Regions from separate parts of the Nocardioides ginsengisegetis genome, predicted to be linked through region 2. Evidence: riboswitches for the same ligand, from Rfam matches in the RefSeq annotation. Region 2 holds a riboswitch; the other holds the start of a gene.
What was found. Region 2 has a riboswitch for cobalamin ahead of FB382_RS05385 (nitrite reductase). Riboswitches for the same ligand answer to the same signal wherever they lie in the genome.
Positions count from the first base shown of each region.

Region 1: it holds a riboswitch for cobalamin, as region 2 does, so the genes downstream of both, FB382_RS04200 (ribonucleoside-diphosphate reductase subunit alpha) here and FB382_RS05385 (nitrite reductase) in region 2, are expected to answer to the same signal.

Region 1 covers NZ_JACGXA010000001.1:900,830-905,354, forward strand. The annotation lists gene FB382_RS04200 (ribonucleoside-diphosphate reductase subunit alpha) at 1-1,777, opposite strand, end outside; cobalamin riboswitch at 1,908-2,137, opposite strand; gene FB382_RS04205 (DUF1254 domain-containing protein) at 2,197-3,813, opposite strand; gene FB382_RS04210 (MFS transporter) at 3,881-4,525, opposite strand, start outside.
Region 2 covers NZ_JACGXA010000001.1:1,147,170-1,151,694, reverse strand. The annotation lists gene FB382_RS05400 (hypothetical protein) at 1-205, opposite strand, end outside; gene FB382_RS05395 (phytoene desaturase family protein) at 241-1,845, opposite strand; gene FB382_RS05390 (SRPBCC family protein) at 1,850-2,290, opposite strand; cobalamin riboswitch at 2,340-2,541, shown strand; gene FB382_RS05385 (nitrite reductase) at 2,597-3,469, shown strand; gene FB382_RS05380 (precorrin-8X methylmutase) at 3,466-4,131, shown strand; gene FB382_RS05375 (precorrin-2 C(20)-methyltransferase) at 4,128-4,525, shown strand, end outside.

The DNA.
Region 1 (4,525 bases), 250 kb from region 2:
TCGGCGTCGCGTCCCAGAAGTCCGGCTGCAGCCTCCCCTGCGCGGCGCGGGTCCGGTCGAAGGTCGGGTGCGGACCCTGGCGCTCGGCCAGCTCCGAGGAGACCTCCAGCGCGGTCAGGTAGACCTCCTCCTGGATCCGCGTCGACAGCTCCAGCGCCTCCGCCGAGTCGAAGGGCAGCCGCAGGGCGAAGAAGACGTCCTGCAGCCCCATCAGACCGAGCCCGATCGGCCGCCACTGCGGGTTGGAGGCCGCCGCCTCGGCGCTGGGGTAGTAGTTCACGTCGATGACGCGGTCGAGCAGCGGCACCGCCGTACGCACCGTGGCGCGGAGCTTGTCCCAGTCGACGCCCGTCGGGAGCAGGTGTTGGCCCAGGTTGATCGAGCCCAGGTTGCAGACCGCCGTCTCGGAGTCCGAGGACACCTCGATGATCTCGGTGCACAGGTTGGACAGGTGCACGACGGGCTTGCCGGGGGCCTGGTCGTCCGAGGTCTGGTTGCACGTGCGGTTGGCGGCGTCCTTGAACGTCATCCAGCCGTTGCCGGTCTGCGCCAGCGTGCGCATCATCTTGGCGTAGAGGTCGCGCGCCTTCAGGGTGCGCACGACGTTGCCCTCCGCCTCGGCACGCCGGTACGCCGCGTCGAAGGCGTCGCCCCACAGGTCCACGAGCTCGGGCACCTGGTCGGGGTCGACGAGCGACCAGTCCTCGTCGGCCTCGACGCGCCGCATGAACTCGTCGGGGATCCAGTTCGCGAGGTTGAGGTTGTGCGTGCGTCGCGCGTCCTCGCCCGTGTTGTCGCGCAGCTCCAGGAACTCCTCGACGTCGGGGTGCCACGGCTCGAGGTAGACGCACGCGGCGCCCTTGCGACGGCCGCCCTGGTTGACCGCGGCCACCGACGCGTCGAGCGTCCGCAGGAACGGCACGATGCCGTTGGACTGCCCGTTGGTGCCGCGGATCAGTGCTCCGCGGCCGCGGACCCGGGAGAAGCCGATGCCGATCCCGCCGGCGAACTTCGACAGCTTGGCGACCTGGCCGTAGCGCGAGTAGATCGAGTCGAGGTCGTCGCGGGGCGAGTCCACGAGGTAGCACGACGACATCTGGGTGTGCCGGGTGCCGGAGTTGAAGAGGGTCGGGCTGCTCGGCAGGTAGGCCAGGCTCGACATCAGCCGGTAGAAGCCGATCGCCTCGGCCGGCGACTCCGACAGGCCGCAGGCCACGCGCAGCAGGAAGTACTGCGGCGTCTCGACCACCTGGCGCGTCCGGGGGTGCCGCAACAGGTAGCGGTCGTAGACCGTGCGCAGCCCGAAGTACTCGAAGCGGCGGTCGGCGTCCTCGTCGATCGCGAAGTCGAGCTTGCGGGCGTTGTCCTTGACGAACCGTGCGGTCTCGTCGCCGATCAGTCCCTCGGCGTGCCCGAGCCCGACCGACTGGCTGAAGGAGGCGATGCCCTGGTTGCGGACCTCCTTCTCGATGTAGCCGGCCAGCAGCCGCCCGGCCAGCCGGGAGTACTGCGGCTCCTCGCTGATCATCTCGGCGGCCGTCTGGATCGACAGGCGATCCAGCTCGGCGGTGGTGGCGCCGTCGTAGAGGCCCGAGATGGTCTTGGTGGCGACCCGCATCGGGTCCACGTCGGCCAGGTCGTCGGCCACGCGCTCGACGGCGCGCACGATCTTGTTGACGTCGACGGACTCACTGTCCCCGTTGCGCTTGCGCACCTGCATCGTCGTACGGCGTGCTTCGTGGGCGGGGACTGGTGGTGCTGTTTCGGTGACCGTCATTCTCTCTCCTCGCGAGCTCGGTCCGGGACCGGCCAGATGTGCGAGGGGGTGACGACGACGCCGGCGCGTCGTCCGACGAGCGCACCGTGGAGCCGTCAGCCGTCCCACGCGGCATCGGACCACCGCACCCGGCGGGTGCAGTGCGCTGGCAGGTCTTCGGACTCATGGGCTCGCCGCGACCGATCGCTCGGACTCGACCCCTACTGGACGTCGCTTCCCAGGTCCCGTGATGGCGACCCAGTGCTGGGTGACGTCGTTCGTTCCCACTCACCGCTGCGGGGCAGTCCCGGTCTCTCACCGGGTTCCCTGTTGCCTCGACGATCCTGGAGGGAGCGCCGAACCAGCTGCGTGCGCCACCATATGTGGGGTCGACGGAAATCTCCGGGACTAGATGTTGTGTCGGCGTGTTGCGGTCGTCCTCAGTCCGCCCGTACGAACGGCGGGATCCGGTAGGTGCCGTCCAGCGCCGCCTTCTCGGGCAGGTAGAGCCGCAGGATCAGGTGGAACGCCCCGGCCGGCGCGGGCAACCAGTTGGCCCGGGCCTTCGCCCCGCGCGGCTCCGCGTGCTGCACGAAGATCGTCAGCGAGCCGTCCGCGTTGCGCCGCAGTCCCCGGTCGCGGTCGCCGACGGAGTAGCGGTCGATCTCGTTGTCGTAGAGGAAGTTGTCCTGGCGGTACATCGTCAGCGACCAGAACGCGCGGACCGGCGGCAGGTGGCCCTGCGGGAACGTGATCGTGTAGCGGTGCTCTCCGGTGAGCGCGCGCCCGCGACCGTCGGAGTAGCTCGTGGGGTAGGTCGCGATCCGCGGCACGTTGGCGCCGAGCAGGTCGGTGGCGATGACGGCGCGCCCGAGGTACTGCCGGCCGAAGTCGCCGATCCACGGGTCGGTCATCACGCTCCACCCGCGGTTGCCCGCCGAGGTGGTGGCGCGGTAGCGGTCCGCGGCGCCCGCGATGAGTCGTACGGCGGCCCTGGTGCCCGCACCGATCGCGCGGTTCTGCGGGGTGTCCTCGTCCGAGCCGGGCGGGTTGCCCACCGCGTTGGCCGAGTCGGCGGCCAGCACCGCTCCCGGCGTGGTGTCGGGCTGCTCGACCCCGGCCGGGCCCAGCGCCTCGAGGACGCAACGCTGCGAGGACGGCGGCGGGTCGATCGTCGTCTCCTGGTTGAGCGCGGCGACGAAGTCGGTGCCCTGCGGGGTCGCGGGCTTCGGGGGCCGCGGGGGCGGGTTGTCGAAGACGACGGACTTGCCGCGAGCGCCCTGCCGCCAGGCCTCCAGCGGGGTGGCGGTGTACTTCTCGAGCAGCGGCTTGACGCGCTCCATGTCGGCGGTGTCGTCGACCAGCGTCCGGCCGAGCAGCCACATCGTGTTGGTCGGGCTGTGCACCAGGTGCACGCCCTCCGGCACGTCGCCGGACCACCCGGGCGGCACGAAGAGGTAGGAGCCGGCCTTCGTGCCGGTGGCGCCCGACCCGACGTAGGTGAACGAGTTCGTCCAGGCGTCCATGAACTGGAACGTGTAGAAGCGACCGTCCGTGTCGGGCACGTCGATGACCAGCGGCCCCTGGGTCAGGCTCAGCCAGCCCACCGTGTAGGCGGTGTCGACGTTGGGGGAGACCACGCTGCGGGTCTCCGGGGTGCTCAGCGACGCGACACTGACCAGTGTGTTGCGGAAGCGGAACTGGCGGACCGTGTCGTGCAGGTCGACCAGCGGCAGGCCGTAGACGTAGCCGGCCTCGGCCGCGGCGAAGGTGCGGGCGGCCGCGAGACGCTCCGCCGACGAGGTGCCGGCCAGCCGGTCGGCGTACGCCCAGGCGTCGCGCTGGACCCGTGGCTCGAGACCGCTGAGGCCGGGAGCCGAGGCGCCGTACACGCAGTCGGGGAGCAGGTCGGGACGTGTCGCCCCGGCCGCGACCGCGCCGGGCTGGCCGGCCACCACGGCCGAGGCCAGCGTCGAGGCCAGTGATCCGGTGAGCACCACGAGGGCGGCGCCCAGGCGGGTGCGGACGTGGCGGGGGCGTCGGTCTGCGGAGGTCATGCCCGACCCAACGGCCAATTCCCTACCAAGTTACTAGGGATTGAGCGAGAGGTGGGTCACGGAGCCACTACCCCTGGTCGGAGTCCGTCCCACCCTCGCCGGTGATCTCGTCCGGGCAGGCCGTGCCGCGGTGCAGCTGGTAGGGCGCGGCGATCCGGTAGGTGCCCGCGTGCGGGGCGTAGAGCACGGTCCAGTCGTCGGGCGTCTGGCCCTCGACGGTGACCGGCTGCACCTCGTGGCTGAGGCATCCCTCGACGTTGACCGGCGCCGCGTCGGGGGAGTCGGGGTCGCTCGACGGGGGCGGGATCGGGTCGCCCTCGGCGTCGAGCAGGCTCAGCCACGGCGACGCGGGGATGCGGACGAGCACCCGCCCCGGCGTCGGCATGTTGAGCACCAGCTCGGTGGCGTCGAAGCTGGTCACCACGGCCGGCGCGTCGGCCAGTGGGCGCGGGGCCTCGACCTCGAAGAGGGTCCAGTTGGTGTCGGACCAGACGGCGTGCAGGTAGCCGAGCCCGCCCGCCACGAGGTCGTTCTCGGCCCGGGCGGCCGCGTCCGGCGTGCTCTTGGAGAGCACCACGTAGCTGACCGCCCAGCGGTCGAGCCAGGCGCGGTACGACGCCGGCGTGAGCAGCTCGTCGTCGTAGAAGATCGGGTTGCGCTCGGCGTCGGCCTGCCGGTTCCAGCCGCGGGCCAGGTTGACGTAGGGCGCCAG
Region 2 (4,525 bases):
CGTTCCACACACCGGTCACGACCAGGACGCCGAACGCCGGCCACGCGATCCGGTTGAAGGCGTTGGCGGCGGCCTTGGGGACGTCGGTGCCGGCTGCGCGCAGCGCGGGCACGAGGGCCGCCAGGGTGATCTGGCCGCCGACCCAGATGGTGGCGGCCAGGACGTGCAGGAAGAGACGCAGGGTCTCGAGGTCGACGGTCATCACGGGGTGAAGTGTTCCAGCGGCGGTGAGGACCCTTGTCAGCGGTGCCTGGCACGCGGGTCGAGCCGGGCGTGCGCCAGGGCAGCGCGGGCCGCATTCATGCCGGCCGCGCCGTGCACCCCGCCGCCCGGGTGCGCGGACGACGAACCGAGGTAGAGCCCGGCGATGCCCGTCTCGGCACGCCCCAGCCCGGGCACCGGCCGGAGCACGAGCTCCTGGCGCAGGCGGGCGGTGCCCCCGTTGATCGACCCGCCGACCAGGTTGGCGTTGCGGGCCTCGAGCTCGCGCGGTCCCAGCACCCGACGAGCCAGGACCGTCGAGCCGAAGCCGGGGGCCAGCCGCTCGATCCGGGCCTGCATCCGGTCCGCGAAACGCTCGCAGTCGTCGTGGTCCCACAGCCCACGGATGCCGTCACCGCCCGTGTCCCGCGTGACCTGCTGCGGCACGTGCGTGTAGGCCCACATCGACTCGGTGCCCGCCGGCGATCGGGTCGGGTCGGACGTGGTCATCTGGCCGGCGAGCAGGAAGGGCTCGGCCGGGACCGCGCCGTCCGCCACCTCGCGGAACGCCCGGGACATCTGTCCGACGGAGTCGGCGATGTGCACCGTGCCGGGTGCGTGGGCGGGGGCCGACGCCCACGGCACGGGTCCGGACAGCGCCCAGTCGACCTTGACGGTCGAGGGGTCCAGCTCGAAGCGGCGCATCCCGCGGCGCACCCGCAGCGGCAGGTGCTCGGCGGCGACGAGCCCGCCGAAGAGGTGCGGCGCCACGACGTCGGCCACGACGGCCCGGCGCACCGTCGTACGACGGCCGTCGGCGGACCGGACCGCCCGCGCCCGGCCGCGCTCGACGTCGATGCCCACGACCGCGGTGGCGCAGCGGATCTCGCCGCCTCGGGAGACGAACCGCCGGGCCAGGGCCTGGGTGAGCTCACCCGCACCGCCGACCGGGACCGGGAAGCCGACGGTCTGGCCCATCAGGGTGAGCAGCAGCCCCATCAGCCCGGAGCCTGTGTCCTCGAGCGGGATGTCGGCGTGTCCGGCGTTGCCGGCCAGCAGCAGGCGCGGGGCGCGCCCGCCGAAGCGACGGCTCCCCACCTCCGCGGCCGGCGCGAGCAGGGTGCGGACGAAGGACAGCCCGCCGGCGCGCGGCAGGGCCGCCAGCCCGGCCAGCGCCGAGCGCACGGGCGGGAAGGGCGACAGGAGGCCGCCGAGGACGTGCGGGCCGATCACGTCCCACTGGTCGCACAGGGCCAGCCAGGCCTCGCCGTCGCCGGGGTGCTGCTCGTCGAGGAGGCAGGCGGTGACCTCGCGGTCACGGTGGAGCAGCGCCCACGCACCGTCGGGGGTGGGGTGCCCGAGGACCGCGGGCGCGTGGGCCCAGGCCAGGCCGTGGTCCTCCAGGTCCATCGCGCCCAGGAACGGGGAGGCGGCGGCCAACGGGTAGAACGCGCTGAACGTGTCGTGCACGAAGTCGGCGTGCACCTCCCGGTCACTCCGGACCGCTCCACCCACCTCGGGCTGGGCCTCCAGGACGAGCACCGACCAGCCGGCGTCGACCAGGTGGTTGGCCGCGACGAGCCCGTTGGGGCCGGCGCCGACGACGACGGCGTCGTACGTCTCGTCGGCGCCGGGCACGGTCACGCGGTCATCCTTGCGCACGCCGCTCCGCGACGAACGCCAGGCGACGCAGCGCCTCCACGTTGCGCCAGTGCAGCGGCAGGCGCCGCAGCGGCGCGGGCACCAGCCGCCCCGGCCCCGCGACGGCGTCCTCCTCCATCACGACCTCGGTGTCGGCGCCGCGCGCCCGGAGATGCAGGACCACCTCCGCCTCCCCGGTGGGCCAGGCCTTGGCACGCAGCCGCAGGCGGGAGCCCGGCGTCGCCTCGAGGACCTCGGTGTGGTCGTCGATCAGCAGCGGCCAGACCCCGACGGAGTGGTGCAGCCGGGCACCCGGCTCGGGCCAGTGCCCGTCGACCTCGCGCATCCGCGAGGCACCCACCACCCACAGCGGGTAGAGCCAGCCGTCGGCCAGCACGTCCCACACCTGCTGCGGCGTGGCCCGGACGATGCGCGTCGTGGTGCTCATGGCCCCGCCGTACCCGGCGACACCTCGGTGCACGCACTCCCCGCTCGTTGGTAGCCTCGCCGGTGCCAGTCAACCCCGCGGTGAGAGCCACGGGTCAGGGAACCCGGTGAGAGTCCGGGACTGACGCGCAGCGGTATGGGTGACGGGCGGGGCTTCCGTCGTACGACGGGCCACTGGACCTCCGGGTCCGGGAAGGTGCCCCGGCCCGGTCGATCCCGAGTCCGAAGACCTGCTGGCCCAAGCGGCACCTGCCGCTCGGTCACCCGCGGGCTTCGCGCACGAGCCCCTGACCTGCGAGGAACGCGCATGATCACCCGGACCCGTCCCGACCTCTGCCCGGGCGTCACCCGCCCCTGGCCCGCCGACGACGGGGCGCTCGTTCGCCTGCGGCTCGTCGGTGGCCGGGTGCCGTCGTCCGCGCTCGTCGCTCTCTCCGAGGTGGCCCGGGTGCACGGCGACGGAGACCTGCACGTGACCGGCCGCGCCAACCTCCAGCTGCGGGCGCTGCCCTGGTCCGGCGGCGAGCTGTCCCCCGCGGTGGTGGCCGCGATCGAGGCGACCGGGCTGCTGCCCTCGCGGTCGCACGAGCTGGTCCGCAACGTCCTGGTCTCGCCCGCGACCGGGCTCGCCGGTGGGCGGGCCGACCTGCGTCCGGTGGCGGCGGCCCTGGACGCCTTGCTGTGCTCGGACCCGGCGTTGGCAGCGCTGCCGGGCCGGTTCCTGTTCGTGCTCGACGACGGCCGCGGCGACCTGGTCGGCCGCTCGTGCGACCTCGGGCTCGTGGCGCTGTCCGCGACGACGGGACAGGTCCGGATCGGGTCGCACGGCTGGGGTGCGGTGCTGCCGATGGCCGACGCTCCGCTCGCCCTGGTCACGCTCGCCCGGCAGTTCTTGGGCTGCCGCGGCACCGGCCCGACCGCGCCGTGGCACGTCGACGAACTGCCGGCCGACGCGCTGCCGCTGCTGCCCCGCGACCCGCAGGTGCCGGTCGCAACCGGCCCTGCGGCGTACGGCGTGGTGGCCGGGGGCGAGCACGTCCCGGCGCCCGACGGGGTCCTCTCCCCCGCGCTGGTCGCTCGGCTCGCCGGCCGCGCGCCCGAGCTGGTCGTCACGCCGTGGCGTGGCGTCCTGGTGCCGCGGCTGACGCGGGCGGCGCGGGCGGCGCGGGTGGCGCGGTGAACGCGCCGGTGCGGCCGCCGCGGGCCTACGCGTACGTCGACGACGGGCCGGCGATCTACGTCGACTCGTTCGCGACGATCCGGCGGGAGGCGTCGTTCGACCACCTGCCCCCGGACGCCGAGAAGCTGGCCGTGCGGATGGTGCACGGGACCGGGCAGGTGGACCTGGTCGAGGACCTCGTGGTGCACCCGGGCCTCGTGGCCGCGGCCCGGGCGGCGCTGCTCGCGGGCGCCCCGATCCTGACGGACGCGCACATGGTTGCCTCGGGTGTGACCCGGGCGCGGCTGCCGCGCGACAACGAGGTGGTCTGCCTGCTGCGCGACGAGCGGGTGCCGGCCCTGGCCCGCTCGTGGGGAACGACGCGCTCGGCCGCCGCGGTGTCGCTGTGGGAGCCGTGGCTCGACGGGTCGGTGGTCGCGATCGGCAACGCCCCGACCGCGCTGTTCCACCTGCTCGAGATGCTCGTCGCCGGCGCGCCGCGGCCGGCCGCGATCGTCGGCTGCCCGGTGGGGTTCATCGGTGCGGTCGAGTCCAAGGAGGCACTCGCCCGCCTCGCCGACGACCACGGCATCGACATCCCCTACGTGACCGTGCGCGGTCGCCGCGGCGGCTCCGCCATGACCGCCTCCGCCCTCAACGCCCTCGCCCAGGAGCAGGAATGACCGGCCACTTCTACGGCGTCGGGCTCGGCCCCGGCGACCCCGAGCTGATCACCCTCAAGGCGGCCCGGCTGATCGGGTCCGCCGACGTCGTGGCCTACCACGCCGGCGTCGGCAAGCAGTCGAACGCGCGGCGGATCGCCGCCGCGCTGATCCCGGCCGACGCGATCGAGGAGGAGCTCCGCTACCCCGTCACGACCGGGACGACGGGGCACCCGGGTGGGTACGCCGGCGCGATGGCGGAGTTCTACGAGGCGTCGGCGTCACGGTTGGCGGCGCACCTGTCGGCCGGCCGGACGGTCGTGCTGCTGGCCGAGGGCGATCCGCTGTTCTACGGCTCCTACATGTACATGCACGACCGGCTCTCCGAGCGGTTCCCCACCGAGGTGGTGCCCGG